Regions from separate parts of the Lysinibacillus sp. RC79 genome, predicted to be linked through region 2. Evidence: riboswitches for the same ligand, from Rfam matches in the RefSeq annotation. Region 2 holds a riboswitch; each other region holds the start of a gene.
What was found. A riboswitch is a leader RNA that binds a small molecule or an ion and turns the genes downstream of it on or off. The one in region 2 is predicted to bind S-adenosylmethionine.
Positions count from the first base shown of each region.

Region 1 (4,215 bases), on a different contig from region 2:
TTGGACACCCGCTGAAAGAAGTTAAATTTCAATTCAGTATTTGATTTTCCAGATGCTAACGGAACAACTTCAATGACACACTTAAGAGGCGCAAAGTACCAAGACATAATGTTATTGAAGGATGAAGAAGTCAACACTTTTGACTCAGTCATTATTAATTTATTCTCTAGTGATATTCATAGTATTTATCAAGCCGCACTGGAAAATAAAACGAATATTATTCAACAACCGACAGTTCAACCATGGAATGCAAAAGAATTATCTTTAGAAGATCCAGATGGATATGTTTTTACAATAACGGAAAGTCTTGATGCCAATAAAGATTTTGCTACTGTCATTGACAATGTTAAAGGTCAATTATAGTAATAATAAATTATGACATGATTGCGACAGCAGAAACAAGTTCATCTGTTACACTACTTGTGTGAAGCAGAGGCTGTATGTATACACGTGCGATGGCAGAGTGGCTAAAAGAATCAAGTTCCATTTACGATGAAGGAAATAAAATCGGTAAGAAGTGTCCTTGATTCCTACAAATAGACAATACGATTGGCTGTGTTAACTAATTAACCTTCACTACTACTCCAACATTCACTATTATGGTTTGCCGCAGTTAAACGAAATAATAGAAACTATCTTTATTTTCAAGAAGAGCGAAAGTCAACAATCTTCTATTTTTCAATTAAAACATGTTATTGAAACATCGCTGGAGGACCCTATCGAACAAAGCTAGTTCGATAGGGTCCAAATCAATTTATCGGAACAAATTCAAGGTTTATCGGAACAAATTTTCGATTTATCGGAACAATTTCAAGGTTTATCGCCCTAATTTTTAAATTTATCGCCTAACTTTAGTTTATCACCCAACTTTTTTTATTTATCGCCTAACTTTTTTAATTTATCACCCAACTTTTTAAATTTATTACCTAACTTTTTTAATTTATCACCCAACTTTAATTTAACACCTAACTATTATCTAAAATGGGCATCTCATGATACACTTTTTAATATAGACATTTTAGTAAGGAGTCTTTACGTTGAAATCATTTTTAGCTGTTGGAATTGGCGGATTTTTGGGTGCCATCTGTCGATATAGCCTCGGTCTAGCACTTTCAAATAACGGTGGTTTTCCATTTGCGACACTTTGCATAAACTTAATTGGCTGCTTTTGTTTAGCATGGCTATTTACAACGTTTACAAAACGTACGCCTATTATTTTAGGAATTGGTACTGGCTTTTTTGGTGCCTTTACAACCTTTTCGACATTTTCTTTAGAAACGCTATTACTTTTACAGGATAGTAAATGGCTACAAGCCGGTCTTTATATTTTAGTGAGTGTATTTGGCGGTTTAGCTTGTGCATGGCTAGGATTTAAACTAGCAAAGGGGCGCATCGTATGATAATTATTGGTATCGGTGGATTTTTGGGTGCACTAACGAGATTTTATCTAGGAAAATTGATTGTCCATACATACCCATGGGCAACGTTTTTGATCAATATAACGGGTTCTTTTGCGCTTGGCTTTCTATTTGCATCACATCCAAGTGATTGGATTTGGCATTTTATAGGGATTGGTTTTTTAGGGGCCTATACGACTTTTTCAACATTTGGTTTTGAATGTTTACAGCTCTTGGAGCAGAAAAAATGGAGACAAGCGATTGTTTATATATGCACTACAGTTTTATTCGGTTTACTTTTCGCTGCACTTGGCTTTTTCCTTGTGTAGCAGTATTTTTGAGAAACTAGAGGTGATTTTGTGACACAGCCATCAATCGAACAATTACAAGCGCTTGAAGTTGAAATTGAACAAACACTATATACTTTAATCGACCTAGAACTAGAAGAAAACTTTCCAGAAATGAATACTCGCTTTGCACTCTTACTTGCAAAGGTACAGGCTGCACAGTTAATTGATTATAAACTAGACGTCCTCGTTGATCCTCAAGCATTTGCAACAGAAACATGTATTCTACTTCAAAGTTTAATAGAGGCAAAGGCTAGACCACATAAAAGACAACGACTTCTAACACATCGTATGATTTTAAAAATATGGCTGCGTAAAAATCAACGCTTTATGACGGAATTTTTACCACAAATGTTTTAGGCGCCTCTCGATGTCTCAAGGGCGCCTCCTTTTAAAGTTGTAATTGTTACAACACTTCTTTTATTTTCCCTTCAATTGTTACATCAAATTTCCATAGCAGTACAAAAAATCGCAGTTTCCTATCCTCTGATCCCTGTTATTTGTTCAAATTTCCTCCATAAATATTTCAGAATGTAACTTTGGAGTAAAGTTTGAATAAAAATATGTTGCAAATATTGATTTTTTATTTTAATATTTATTATTGTGAAAAAAAATAATATATTTGCTTCTTATCAAGAGAGATGGAGGGACTGGCCCGATGAAATCTCGGCAGCGGAACTTATGATTTAAGTTACTGTGCCAAATCCAGCAGGCAAAGGCTTGATAGATAAGAGGAGTGTTTTATAGATATAAGGCCTCTTCTTGTTGGTACAAGAAGAGGCCTTTTTTTCGTAAAAAAGAATGGACAAAAGACGTGTCCAATTTTATTTTTTGGAGGTAGACATGAAGAAAGGGAATCCATGGGCGCTGATCCCATTTGTTGTTTTTTTGATCTTATTTATTGGTTCAGGGGTTATTACAGGTGATTTTTACGCATTTCCAGTCATTGTAGCCATTTCCATTTCAGGTGCTGTGGCTCTGGCGATGAATCGAAAAGAATCGTTTTCGCAAAAGGTTGATATTTTTTGTAAAGGCGCAGGAAATTTAAATGTCATGCTGATGGTTGTTATTTTTCTCTTGGCTGGTGCCTTTTCAGAGGTAGCAAAAGGCATGGGGGCAGTGGATTCCACTGTTAACTTTGCTTTATCGGTCGTTCCACCAAACTTGCTTGTCGTAGGCCTGTTCATCATTGCCTGCTTTATCTCCCTGTCTATGGGTACATCGGTGGGAACGATTGTTGCACTGGCGCCAATTGGAGTTGGGATAAGCGGGCATATCGACCTTTCCATGGCTTTAGTAATGGCAGCGATTGTTGGCGGTTCGATGTTTGGCGATAATTTATCTTTTATTTCAGATACAACAATTACTGCCGTTCGTTCACAAGGCGCACAAATGAAGGATAAATTTAAGGTGAATTTTTGGATTGTGTTGCCAGCAGCTATTGTAACGAGCATCATTTTAGGGGTTATCACAATGGGTGAAACGGGACAAGTCGAGCATTTAAGCTATAGTTGGATAAAAATTGTTCCCTATGTTTTGGTTATTATTTTTGCGTTAGCTGGAATGAATGTTTTCCTTGTTCTAGCATTTGGGATTGTTCTTGCCGGGGCTGTTGGCTTAGCGGATGGCAGCTATCATTTAATGAGCCTTTTGCAAAAGATTGGCGAAGGAATGTCAGGCATGTATGAAATGGCATTTCTTGCGATATTAATAGCTGGCATGGTGGAGATTATAAAGTTTAACGGAGGAATTGACTTTCTGCTTTACCTTGCGACACGAAGAATTAAATCGAAAAAAGGTGCTGAATTTGGCATTGCTGGCCTAGTGGGCTTAACTAATTTATCTACGGCCAATAATACGATTGCTATTTTAATTGCTGGTCCGCTTGCAAAAAATATTGCTGAACAGTATGAGATTGAGCCGAGAAAGTCCGCAAGTATATTAGATATTTTCTCCTGTACGATCCAAGGCATTCTGCCATACGGAGCCCAATTCCTCGCAGCCGCAAGCGTAGCCGGAATTTCGCCAGTGAGCATGCTACAATACTCGTTCTATCCAATCCTTATAGGAATTTGCGGAATTATCGCTATCCTCATCGGATACCCGGCAAAAAAGACAGCCTGAACTTCATCACTTTAAAGTGACGGATGAATCTTTAGAATGATTTCAAATTAAAATAATCCAATCGTTTTGAAAAAAGATTAATCAAAACGATTGGATTTTTTATTTGAGGCAAGTCTGCAAGCTCGCTTTAATTAAAATAAGTTGGCACCTGTTAAAATTACCGTACTTTTTGAGGATTGAACTACTCACTTAAAAGTTCAATTGTCATGTTTTCCTACTCCATTCATGGCATCATCATATGGTGTATAGGTCATAGTAGGTACTTTCTTTTTCACAAAAACGCGATAAATTGCACGAACCAAAATGCTTGAAAAAATCAGACTTACAATAAGCGCAACGCTATTCCC
Region 1 covers NZ_JBGCCD010000018.1:39,222-43,436, forward strand. The annotation lists gene ABH968_RS16805 (VOC family protein) at 73-363, shown strand; gene crcB (fluoride efflux transporter CrcB) at 1,038-1,400, shown strand; gene crcB (fluoride efflux transporter CrcB) at 1,397-1,726, shown strand; gene ABH968_RS16820 (hypothetical protein) at 1,757-2,104, shown strand; SAM riboswitch class I at 2,371-2,478, shown strand; gene ABH968_RS16825 (Na+/H+ antiporter NhaC family protein) at 2,588-3,868, shown strand; gene ABH968_RS16830 (DUF3951 domain-containing protein) at 4,066-4,215, opposite strand, start outside.
Region 1: it holds a riboswitch for S-adenosylmethionine, as region 2 does, so the genes downstream of both, ABH968_RS16825 (Na+/H+ antiporter NhaC family protein) here and ABH968_RS27410 (MetQ/NlpA family ABC transporter substrate-binding protein) in region 2, are expected to answer to the same signal.

Region 2 (4,215 bases):
TGCAATATACCCTTCGTGACTTAGCTCCACTATATAATCCAATTCTGTTTTCCCTACATATGTCGGTTTCATACCAAGCCATTCTTCAAGCTCCAAAGGACATTCAATCTCTTCTAACCGATACTTCTGAATTGTTATTTCAACTAGTTCATTCAACCAATTTGCTTGCAAAGGACCACTTAAAGTCTGAAATGTAATCGAAGAATTGACGGGTACAATCCCTTGTTTCCAGAGTAAAAAAGCACTAGCGATTGTTCCATGTCCACAAATCGGTATTTCCTTTGCTGGCGTAAACCATCTAAGAAAAAAATCATTATCTTTCTTTTGGACAAATGCTGTTGTTGGTACAGGGATCTCCTGAGCAATTTTCTGCATGGTCGCCTCAGGTATTGTTGAATCAAGTAAACAGACTGCTGTGGGATTTCCCTTGTAAAGTTCTGTAGTAAAAGCATTGACGATAAAATATGAGACTTTGTTCAATTTTTTCACCTCAAAATATAATTGGGTCTCTTTTAGTTTTTAGTTAACTGAAAAGACTCTAGACATTTAGTAAAAAAAGTAATACTATTTGCTTCATATCTTTAATAATTATTATATTCTGAAAAAGGTGAACATGCATGGAATTCTCAAAAAAACTACAGCAACTCCCAACTCAATTTTTTGCAGCACTTGTGCAAAAAGTAAACGCTGCTCTAGCTGAAGGGCGTGATGTTATCAATCTTGGTCAAGGTAATCCAGATCAGCCCACTCCTCCTCACATTATTAAAGCATTACAGGAGGCAGCAGAAAATTCTCAAAATCATAAATACTCTCCATTTCGTGGCATAGCTGAATTACGCCAAGCAGCAGCAAGCTTCTACAAACGTGAATACAATGTTGACATTGACCCTGAAACAGAGGTAGCTATTCTTGGTGGTACGAAAATCGGTCTTGTTGAGCTACCGTTAGCCGTTTTAAATCCCGGTGATACAATGCTATTACCGGATCCAGGATATCCAGATTACTTATCTGGTGTTATATTAGGTGATGTTAATTTTGAAGTCATGCCACTTTTTGCAGAAAATAATTTCCTGCCTGATTATAATGCTTTATCCGATGAAGTAAAAGAAAAGGCGAAGCTGCTTTACTTGAATTACCCGAATAACCCAACTGGTGGTACTGCAACACTTGAATTTTTCGAGGAAACAGTACGCTTTGCAAAAGAGCACAATATTATCGTATCACATGATTTTGCCTACGGGGCGATTGGGTTTGACGGCAATAGACCTATCAGTTTCCTGCAAGCAGACGGTGCGAAAGATGTCGGTATTGAAATGTATACATTATCCAAAACGTATAATATGGCAGGCTGGCGCATTGGTTTTGCAGTTGGTAACCCCGATATTGTTGCAGCCATTAACCTTATTCAAGATCATCTATTCTGTAGTCAATTTCCTGCAGTGCAACAAGCCGCGGCAGTTGCACTTACTGCTTCCCAGAGTTGCGCGGATGGGCTAAGAGTGACTTACGAGCATCGGCGAAACGTCCTGATCGAAGAAGCTCAGCGAATTGGTTGGCAAGTAACAGCACCGAAAGGCTCTTTCTTTGCATGGCTCCCTGTTCCATTAGGTTTTACGAGTGAACAATTTGCCGATTTATTGCTCGACAAAGCTGATATCGCAGTAGCTGCAGGCAATGGTTTCGGTCAATATGGTGAAGGCTATGTACGGGTTGGCTTACTTGTTAACGAAGACCGCTTACGTGAAGCGATCAGCAGAATTGAAAAATTAAACTTATTTAGCTCATGAACATTTCAATTCCCCTACCTTCCATTAGCTCAAACTTGCTATGGAAACAGTTTTTCATTTCACAATCTTTTTTTAGTTGCTCCAGCCCTTCTTCTAGCGGATTCTGTTTCAACTAAATATTATAATAAAATAAAAAATTTTAAAAATTCGATTGACTTACTATATCCTATAATTTATATTAGTTCTATCGGATTTACAAAAAAATATTATAAATCTCTTATCAAGAGTAGCTGAGGGACTGGCCCTATGAAGCTCGGCAACCTCCTTTTTTTAAGGAAGGTGCTAAATCCTGCAAACGATTATCGTTTGAAAGATAAGAGAGGACACTTTTTCATGAGCCTCTCTTAATTTTTTAAGAGAGTTTTTTTTATCTTCATTTATATGAAGATAAAAGCCTCCGGCGGATGTCACGGATTTTGAAAGGAATGAATTGTGCTAGCACAATTCAAAATCCGGACGGCATTGTTTATCTGTAGCGAAAGCAAAGCGTCAGCTACAATTACGCCAAGGCGAAATTGTTTTTTTAATAACCGATAAAACAACTTTGGAGGTATGTTTCATGAAAAAGAAAAACAAATTTTTACTAGGTTTAGCGAGTCTCACATTGGTAGCAGCATTAGTAGGCTGTGGTACTAAAGAAGACAGTAAAGGTAAGGCTATTAATGAAAATAAAATTGTAGTGGGTGTAACTTCTGGTCCACACGAACAAATTGCAGAAGTTGCTGCAAAAGTTGCCAAAGAAAATGGTTTAGAAGTAGAACTAAAAACTTTCTCTGATTATGTTTTACCAAATACATCGTTAGCCGAGGGTGATCTTGATGTAAACAGCTATCAACACAAGCCATTCCTCGAAACATTTAACAAAGATCACAATACAGATTTAGTGCCAGTAGGAAAAACAATTTTAAATCCTCTGGGCATATACTCTGAGAAATATAAATCACTCGATGAAGTTCCTGATGGTGCAACATTCGGATTACCAAATGATCCAACAAACGGAGCTCGTGCCCTATTTGTCCTTCAAGAGGCCGGCTATATTAAATTAAAAGACGGTACCGGCTTAACAGCATCTATTCGCGATGTGGAAGAAAATAAAAAGAATTTAAAATTCATAGAATTAGAGGCTGCACAAATTCCAAAACAGCTTAGTGAAGTAGATGTAGCAGCTATTAATACGAACTTCGCACTTGATGCTGGCATTAACCCTAAAAAAGATTCCATCCTTTTAGAATCTACGGACTCTCCATATGTGAATTACATTGTAGTACGTGCTGAAAACAAAGATGACCCAACGATCAAAAAATTTATTGAAGCTTATCAATCTGATGAAGTACGTAAATTTATAGAAGAAAAATTCCAAGGTTCTGTAATTCCAAGCTGGTAAGTGACGATTAAGGACCTTTCATAAAATCGAGAATCTGCGAGACTCCTACAGGAAAGCTAGCAGATTCTTGCTTTATAGAAGGTCTTAGAAAGGAGATATCACAGTATGATTCAATTAGAAAATATAACAAAAGAATTTAAAACTAAAAAAGGTATCGTCAAAGCAGTAGATGGTATTAACTTACATGTCAATAAAGGTGAAATTCATGGAGTTATTGGCTATAGTGGCGCAGGAAAAAGTACCCTTATTCGCTGTGTCAATTTATTAGAGCGTCCAACAACAGGAAAGGTATTAATCGATCATGTAGATATTACTTCCCTTTCTCTAAACGACCTTCGCAAAACTCGTCGAAAAATCGGGATGATTTTCCAGCATTTTAACCTCTTAAAAACAGCGACTGTTTACAACAATATCTCGGTACCATTAAAGCTTCTTGGCTATAATGACTCTGAAGTGAAAAAACGCGTTGCAAAATATGCAGAAATTGTTGGCCTAACAGAGAAATTAGATAGTTATCCTAGCCAGCTTTCAGGTGGTCAAAAACAACGTGTCGCTATTGCACGTGCCCTTGCCCAAGAGCCTGAAATTTTGCTCAGTGATGAAGCGACAAGTGCACTCGATCCTGAAACAACTGACGCCATTCTTGAGCTTCTCTTGAAAATTAATCGTGAGCTAGGCATCACTATTTTACTCATTACACATGAAATGAATGTTATTCAAAAAATTTGCGATGATGTATCCGTTCTTGAATCAGGGACAGTTGTGGAATATGGCTCTGCTATAGAACTATTTTCGAAGCCTCAGCATCCAACGACACGAAAATTTTTAAATACCATTTCTCAACGTAATTTATCCCCTTCCCTTATCGAGCAATTAAATGTTTCGGGAAGCGTTATTCGTTTAACATTCCTTGGTGAAAGTACAGGGAAACCATTACTAGCAGAAGTGAGCAAAGTTTATGATGTACAACCAAATATTTTAACAGCCAATATCATTGAATTAAAAAACGGCATTGTCGGTAATATTGTCGTGCATCTACACGGT
Region 2 covers NZ_JBGCCD010000058.1:1,338-5,552, forward strand. The annotation lists gene ABH968_RS27400 (PhzF family phenazine biosynthesis protein) at 1-480, opposite strand, end outside; gene ABH968_RS27405 (pyridoxal phosphate-dependent aminotransferase) at 618-1,787, shown strand; SAM riboswitch class I at 2,002-2,107, shown strand; gene ABH968_RS27410 (MetQ/NlpA family ABC transporter substrate-binding protein) at 2,347-3,171, shown strand; gene ABH968_RS27415 (methionine ABC transporter ATP-binding protein) at 3,277-4,215, shown strand, end outside.

Region 3 (4,215 bases), on a different contig from region 2:
AGAAGGGGGCAGCGTAAAGTAACCAGGCACCCCAAGAAATATCTACACCGAATTGTTCTTTGATGAAATTTAAAGCGACCATATTTTGAGCTGCTGCCGTTTTAATACCGATATTCCAAATGGAAACAGCTTGTACAGAGGTAATGACAAGTAAAGCAGCAAGTCGACTATCACGTGGTAAACCAAATGCTGCTACCATTCCGAGTAGTATTGGTACAACTGCGCCTGCACGTGCAGTAGCAGAAGGGACAAAGAATGCGAGTGCAATAGATACTAAAATAGCACCGAATACAATGGCTTTCGTTTTTGTCCCAACTAGTGAAAGTATCCATAGCGCAAGACGTTTATGTAAATTAGTAATTTGCATGGCTGCCGCTAGGAAAAGAGCTGCTGCTACTAGTGCAACTGCGGAATTACTAAATCCGCTTAATGCTAACTTTAATGCATCCGATGTTCCTAGCGCTCTCGTTGGATCTTCCATTGACGGAGCTAACCCTAGTAAGATTGTAACGAGAGCAATAATCATGGCAGAGCTAACGGGATAGGATACTGCTTCTGTAACCCATAGGATGACCGCGAAAGCTAAGATAGCTAAAGCTCGTTGTCCAGCTACAGGTAAATCGCCGTTGTTAGGTAAAAAAGTAATGATGATTAATGAAGCGAAGGCTAATCCAATCCATAGCGGCTTCAAATTACGTTTTGATTTTGCTTGTTCAGAAGTAGACATACTTTTTCATCCTTTCTATTACAATTTTCTATAACATCGGCTAGTAAAATGCTTTATTAAGAAAGTTGATTTGTCTATTTATTGTAAAAAAACTAGTATGTGAAATACCCTCTATTTATAGCGATAATGGGCAGTTACGAGAAAATATGCGGCCATAGAAAAGACAAAAATATCCAAAATATATTATTTTTTCTTTTTGAATGCAGAAGTCACTTTAGGTTCAGTTCCTATCATCAGTCGCTTAATATTTTCGATATGCAAAATGATGGCTAAACCAAAAAGTAATAGGGCTATAATCGTTGGGCCAACTCCAGGAATCCATAAATAAGTGGCTGTACAAAAAACGAGATAAAATTCAAGTACACCGACAATTAAATAGTTCGTCGCGAAAGATAAAATAACAAATAAAATGAGTGCAAATAAGCCAATTTTCCAATCAATCGCAAGTAATATCCCTATGATTGAAGCAGTTCCTTTACCGCCATTGAAGCCCATATAAAATGGGAAATTGTGACCTAGAATAACACCAGCAGCTACGATATAGAGAAAGAGCCAAACTTGTACTTCTGTTAATTGTGTTATATCTGCTAAATAGACATGTGCACCGATTATAGCTATAACGCCTTTACCGATATCGATCAGTGCAACTAATATGCCGTATTTCCATCCAAGGGAAAGTGTTGCATTAGAGGCACCTGCATTGCCATGACCAGTCTTTTTTAAATCTACCCCGGATAAAAACTGAGCAACTTTAGAGCCGTGAATACAGCCAATCAAATAACCGACAAGAAGAAAAATAATAACAGCTTTTATCATAAAAATCCTCCTTTCTAATAAGCTCATCACCATAGCGTGAGGTTGATTTCCGTTCCTACTGGGCGCTTTCCTGGGGGCGTCCAGTCTCCACTCAACTGATATAAAGGCATACATTTTAACAAATTGCATCCCTAACTTTTGATGATAAAAATTATAAATACCTAAAATAGTGTATGCGCTCGTATTACGTAAAAAAGCAGACAGAAGTTTCGGAAAAAATAAAATTTTAGTGTTGACAGAGAAAAAATCTATGTTTATACTTTGTAACAACGATGGAAATTGAATCTCATACTCTTATCAAGAGCGGCGGAGGGATAGGCCCTATGATGCCCGGCAACCAGTAAGTGACGAACTTGCTAAGGTGCTAATTCCTACAGATTCTTACTTGGATCTGGCAGATAAGGGGAGGAAAACTTGCAACCGCAACCCTCTTCTTAGCTGAAGAGGGTTTTTGTTTTCTACTGAAAAAATCCTCCTCATCTCCGGTACCATCGTAAAAAAAATAACCATTTGGAGGTATACAATGACAAAATTTAAACCAGAAACATTGCTGTTACACGGTGGCCAAGAGCCAGACCCGGTAACAGGATCTCGTACAGTACCCGTATATCGCTCAACGGCTTTCGTTTTTAAAGACACTGCTCATGCGCAACGTCTTTTTGCCTTAGAGGAAGCTGGCAATATTTACACACGAATTACAAACCCAACTGTAGATGTTTTTGAAAAACGCGTCGCTTTATTAGAAGGCGGTACAGCAGCAGTAGCACTTTCATCTGGTGCAGCAGCAATCGCGTTTTCCATTTTAAATCTTGCAGGGGCAGGCGATGAAATTGTTGCAGGTAGCTCTTTATACGGAGGTACTTATAATTTATTCGCTAACACACTACCAAACTACGGTATTAAAACGATTTTTGTAGACGAAACAAATCCAGAAAATTTCCGAGCAGCTATTACTGATAAAACAAAGGCTGTGTTCGCTGAAATTTACGGTAACCCAAGTTTAAAGGTATTAGATATTGAAGCGGTAGCAAATATAGCACATGAAAACGGCTTACCATTAATTATTGATAGCACATTTGCTTCACCATATGGCTCTACCCCAATTGACTTCGGTGCAGATATCGTTGTTCATTCCGCAACAAAATGGATAGGCGGCCATGGTACAACTTTAGGTGGCGTTGTAGTAGATGCAGGGAAGTTTGATTGGACTCGTGGGCGTTTCCCAGGCTTTACTGAGCCAGATGCATCTTATCACGGTTTGCGTTATGGTATTGACACAGCAGAGGCTGCATTTGCCACAAAACTGCGTGTGCAATTGCTACGCGACTTTGGACCAACATTAAGTGCCGATGCAGCATTTAATTTATTACAAGGTTTAGAAACGCTTCATTTGCGTATTCCTAAACACAATGAAAATGCATTAGCGGTAGCCGAATATTTACGAAACCACCCATCTGTGGAATATGTAAATTACAATGGCTTAGAAGATTTTGCTACGCATGATTTAGCTAAAAAATATTTAAGAAATGGCTTCGGTTCAGTGCTTACATTTGGCATTAAAGGTGGACGTGAAGCAGGGCGAAAATTAATCGATAGTGTGAAATTATTCTCGCACGTAGCAAATGTAGGGGATGCCAAATCATTAATTATTCATCCAGCATCTACTACACATCAGCAACTATCAGCTGAGGAGCTAATCCAAACTGGCGTAACCGAGTCGCTCATTCGCTTATCCATCGGTTTAGAGGCAGTAGAGGACATTATTGCAGATTTAGAACAAGCTATTGAACAAGTAACAGCTTCACAACAAAAAATAGAAGCTTAATAAATAAAACATATTGGCTAATGTTGTAGCGTTTACGTATTTTCTCATTCGATAGGCCTCATTTGGTAATGCGTCAAACGTTGCTGCATCATCCGCTCACCTCATTTGGTGAAGTAACTGAAATTTCCTAAAAATAATACCTAGTAATTTTATAAGTATTATTGACTTAATTAATTCCTTGCTTTATACTAGGAAATAAGAAAAGTGTTCGAAGGGCTACCAACCTAGAACCAATTTAAAGCGCCGACTAGTTGATCGGTAAAGTGTTTTCAATCAATGCTCAAACTAAATTAGTTTCATAAGTGCTCCCCCACTTTTGAATATATACGAAGAGGAGTAGTTGCTCAGCCAGTAGCTACTCTTATCTACAAAACTGATGATAAAGGAGTGTTTTAAATGGGAAATGTGTATAGTGCGCAAAACATGGCATCTTATCTTATTTATGAGTTAAATGAAGGTCATGTGTTTGTGAACAACATGTCCATTCAAAACATACTTGCGTCAGTTGAGAGTAAATGGCAAGAGATCTTTGGACATTCTGCTTTTAAGGAAGTCGTTTATGTCAACGAGGAAGGCTATACAGTACAAGAAATTTTCGAAGCTTATGAAGGCTATGGAACAAGTCATATTCCTCTACCTGCGACAGAGTATTATTTAAAATACGGCACATTCCAATTAGTTGAACGTACGTATGCAATACCAAATTTTACGCAGGATGAAATAAGACTGGTGCAACGAGCTTTAACACAATATCGTTATAAATTGCTAGCCAAAGCTAGTTAATTATCCCTCATATAATTGGGCTCATTCTCTGCTGCTACAGGGAATGAGCTTTTTAATTAGATAA
Region 3 covers NZ_JBGCCD010000044.1:4,483-8,697, forward strand. The annotation lists gene ABH968_RS25565 (DASS family sodium-coupled anion symporter) at 1-727, opposite strand, end outside; gene ABH968_RS25570 (glycerol-3-phosphate acyltransferase) at 911-1,543, opposite strand; SAM riboswitch class I at 1,835-1,948, shown strand; gene ABH968_RS25575 (O-acetylhomoserine aminocarboxypropyltransferase/cysteine synthase family protein) at 2,067-3,368, shown strand; gene ABH968_RS25580 (hypothetical protein) at 3,765-4,151, shown strand.
Region 3: it holds a riboswitch for S-adenosylmethionine, as region 2 does, so the genes downstream of both, ABH968_RS25575 (O-acetylhomoserine aminocarboxypropyltransferase/cysteine synthase family protein) here and ABH968_RS27410 (MetQ/NlpA family ABC transporter substrate-binding protein) in region 2, are expected to answer to the same signal.

Region 4 (4,215 bases), on a different contig from region 2:
GCGATAATGTTTACATACGGAGATTCTTTATCTTCAAGAGAAATAGAATCTTCCATTGGATTTAGTCCGTTGTCGATTGCGTAGTTAGAATTGATAAGAACTGCATCACCTTCATTATTTTCATACATTTGTACAAGCATTTCAGGAGCTGTATTTGCATCGAATTTGAAGTTTTTTGGATTATCTTCAATATCTTTAAGTTCAGCAGATGTTTTATCTACTCCATCCTTAAGTTTAATTAAGCCCTTAGCTTCTAATAATGAAAGCATACGCCCGTGGTCTGCAACAGAGTTAGAAAGTAAAATTGTTGCACCCTTTGGTAAATCCTCAAGAGATTTATATTTTTTAGAGTAGATACCGATTGGCTCAATGTGAATACCACCAGCGTTTACAAAATCATAACCCTTTTCTTTAATTTCCTTCTCTAAATAAGGGATGTGTTGGAAGTAGTTTGCATCAAGTTCGCCAGATTCTAAATCTTGGTTTGGTAATACATAGTCTTGATATGTTTCAATTTTAAGATCGATACCTTCTTTAGCTAAAATTGGTTTTGCTTTTTCCAGAATAACCGCATGAGGTGTATTCGAAGCACCTACTGTTAACGTTACGTTTTCTTTACTATCACCAGATGATGAGTTTGAGCTTGTATCTTCTTTTTTACCAGCACCACAAGCGGCTAAAGCTAGTACTAATACTGATAAAAATAATCCTGCTAATAACTTCTTCATTTTATTACTCTCCCTTTTTACTTATTTAAATATGTTAGCGGTATAAAACCGAGATAACCTCTTAGATGTTCGTAGCGAGATACTCTTTTTGTCACTACAATTTTTATTAGCCCCTCTTTAGCGTTTATCTGTTTTGATCGTAATCATGTCGCCAATCCATTGAATAATAAATACTACTATTAAGATTAATATAGTCGCCATTAAAGTTACATCTTGGCGATTACGTTGGAAACCATCTAAGAATGCTAAGTTTCCTAGACCACCTGCACCGATAATACCTGCCATCGCAGTATAACCGACAAGTGCTACAGCTGTTACAGTAAGACCAGAAATAAGCGCTGGTAACGATTCTGGAATTAATACTTTCCAAATAATCGTTGACGTTTTGGCACCCATTGAACGAGCTGCTTCAATAACACCTTTATCAATTTCACGTAAAGCAATTAATACCATTCGTGCATAGAATGGTGCAGCTCCAATAATTAGTGCTGGTAAAGCCGCATCTGCGCCACGAATTGTGCCAAGTAAAAATTTCGTAAATGGAATTAATAAAATAATCAAAACGATAAATGGAATCGAACGGAAAATGTTAACGATTGATCCTGTTAAAAAGTTCACAATTTTATTGGCCCATAGTTGGTTGGGACTTGATAAAAACAATAAGATTCCAATTACTAATCCAAGTATAAATGTGATGACCGTAGAAATTGTTGTCATGTACAACGTTTCATACGTAGCGTCCCACATTTTTTCCCAGTCGACATTCGGAAAAAGACTAGTTAGCATTTGTAATCACCTCCGTTTGTACTTCGACTGTATTTAAGTAGCTCAGTGCAGCAGCAACATTTTCCTCTGAGCCAACAATTTGTACAACAAGTGTACCGTACGCTCCATTTTTCGTTTGCGAAATATTACCATGTACAATACTTACTTCTACATCAAACTGTTTCACAAGATGTGAAATGACAGGCTGCTCTGTTTTTTCTCCTACAAAGATTAGCTTAACAAGTTGTCCATTAGGGTAATTTGCTTTAATTTGTGCCACAGTTTCTTGTGTTTCCTTCGTATCTGTAATTTGAGAAACGAATTTTTTCGTAATGGCAGCTTGTGGAGCTTGGAATACTTGTAATACTTCACCACGTTCTACAATTTCTCCAGCTTCCATAACCGCTACACGATGACAAATTTTGCGAATAACGTGCATTTCATGTGTGATTAACACAATCGTTAGACCTAATCGTTCGTTAATATCGACAAGGAGATCAAGGATAGCATCTGTTGTCTCCGGATCGAGTGCGGATGTTGCCTCATCACATAACAATACCTCTGGATTATTAGCAAGCGCACGAGCGATACCTACACGTTGCTTTTGTCCCCCTGAAAGTTGTGATGGATATGCTTTAGCGCGCCCTTCTAAGCCAACTAAAGTTATTAATTCTTTCACATGTGCTTCACGTTTTGCCTTTGGAACACCTGCGATTTCTAGGGGGAAAGCGATGTTTTCTTCAACAGTTCTAGACCAAAGTAAATTGAAATGCTGGAAAATCATACTAACCTTTTGTCTAGCATCTCTGAGCTTTTGCCCCTTTATGGATGAAAATGCTTGATTGTTAACCGTCACCGTACCAGATGTAGGCTTTTCTAAACCGTTTAACAAGCGAATCATTGTACTTTTACCAGCGCCACTATAGCCGATAATGCCAAAAATTTCACCTTTATTGATAGAAAGGTTGACGTCTTTGACTGCAGTTAATTCGCCATTCGCGGTTTTGTATTTCTTCGTAATATTTTGAAGCTGAATCATAGCGAATTCTCCTTTTCTCATATAAAAAACCCCTTCACTTATAGACAAGTAGAAGGGGTCACGTAATATACGCTAAACCGTTCTCTCATCTTTCAAAGATAAATCTTTGGGTGATTTGGCACCTTTTCACGATTGTGATGGTTGCCGGGCTTCATAGGGCACTTCCCTCCGCCGCTCTTTATAAGAGTTCGATATATTTAATTGTTTTTTTAATATATTTGTTACTTTACCACGCGAGTAAAGTTCAGTCAATTAATTTTTTAATAATTCGTATAAATATGGTACGGATTGGAAGGCATAAACCTTTTCTGTCACTTTTCCGCCTTCACATACGAGTAAACATGGTACACTTTCGATTTTATGATCAAAAGCTATTTGCTCTATAAAATTAATATTCGCTTTACCAACCTGTAGCTGTGGCAGCAATTGCTCAATAACCATCATCATTTTCGATGCAACTGCACACGTTCCACACATAGGCGTATATAAATAAAAGGCAGCCTTTTCACCTGACAGGACAACCGCGTCCCACTGCTCTTTTGACCATTCTTCCATCATTTTTCACGCAACCTTACAAAATATATTCATTATGGATTGAGAAATGTGCACGAAGCAATATCGCCGCTAACACTTTCCTCGGAGTTGTCTCAACTTCCTTATATGTTGGCATCGTACGTAAATGCTCAGCCTCTGGATAATGTCTGTCCATTAATGCTCGTAGTTTATCACCCGATGTATCTGCATCAAAAAACGTATAAAGCTCACAACCCTCGTATGGATCAAGTAGCTCTTCTAATTGATGCACACCAATTGTACCATTCGTACAAAGTATTTTAACATCTTCATTTAAAATAGGTTCAATTTGAAGCTTATCCGATCGACCTTCGACAATTAAGCATTTTCCCTCGACCATCACGCCACCCCCATTTAGACATATCCCTTATAATCCATTATATCAATAAACTTTATCGTTGATACAGTTAGACACCTATTGATAAAGGAATATACTTACATTCACCTCACTTACTATAGGAGCAGGATGAATGAAGATAATAAAAAACGTCGGTAGTTTCCGACGTTTTTCTAATACAGGCTTGTCTTATTCAGCAATCATTTCTTCGTATTGCTCAGCTGTCATAAGCTTTTCAACTTCTGATGCATCAGCAGGCTCTACAACGACCATCCATGCTTTTTCATATGGTGATTCATTAACGAATTCTGGGCTATCTTCTAAATCTGCATTTACTTCAACTACTGTACCTGAGATTGGTGCGTATAATTCAGAAACTGTTTTTACAGATTCTACGCTACCGAATGGATCATCAGTTTTGATTTCGTCGCCAACTTGTGGAAGCTCAACGAAAACGATATCTCCAAGTTCAGATTGTGCGAAATGAGAAATACCGATACGTACTTTACCATCTTCTACTTTTACCCATTCGTGCTCTTCAGAGTAACGTAAGTCTTTAGGTGTGCTCATGCAAAAAACCCCTCCATAAATATGTAATATATTCATTTTCAGTGTGCCATACTTCTTCCATAAAAACAAGATTAAAAGCGTTATTTCCAAGCTTGCTCAAAATCTGATTCTTTAAACCCTAAAGTAACTTTTTTTCCATCGGTTACAATCGGACGTTTAATCAACATACCATCTGACGCAAGCAGTTCAAGCTGCTCCTCTTC
Region 4 covers NZ_JBGCCD010000002.1:114,993-119,207, forward strand. The annotation lists gene ABH968_RS02800 (MetQ/NlpA family ABC transporter substrate-binding protein) at 1-728, opposite strand, end outside; gene ABH968_RS02805 (methionine ABC transporter permease) at 846-1,514, opposite strand; gene ABH968_RS02810 (methionine ABC transporter ATP-binding protein) at 1,504-2,532, opposite strand; SAM riboswitch class I at 2,615-2,719, opposite strand; gene ABH968_RS02815 (thioredoxin family protein) at 2,785-3,087, opposite strand; gene ABH968_RS02820 (toprim domain-containing protein) at 3,104-3,445, opposite strand; gene gcvH (glycine cleavage system protein GcvH) at 3,632-4,012, opposite strand; gene ABH968_RS02830 (arsenate reductase family protein) at 4,093-4,215, opposite strand, start outside.
Region 4: it holds a riboswitch for S-adenosylmethionine, as region 2 does, so the genes downstream of both, ABH968_RS02810 (methionine ABC transporter ATP-binding protein) here and ABH968_RS27410 (MetQ/NlpA family ABC transporter substrate-binding protein) in region 2, are expected to answer to the same signal.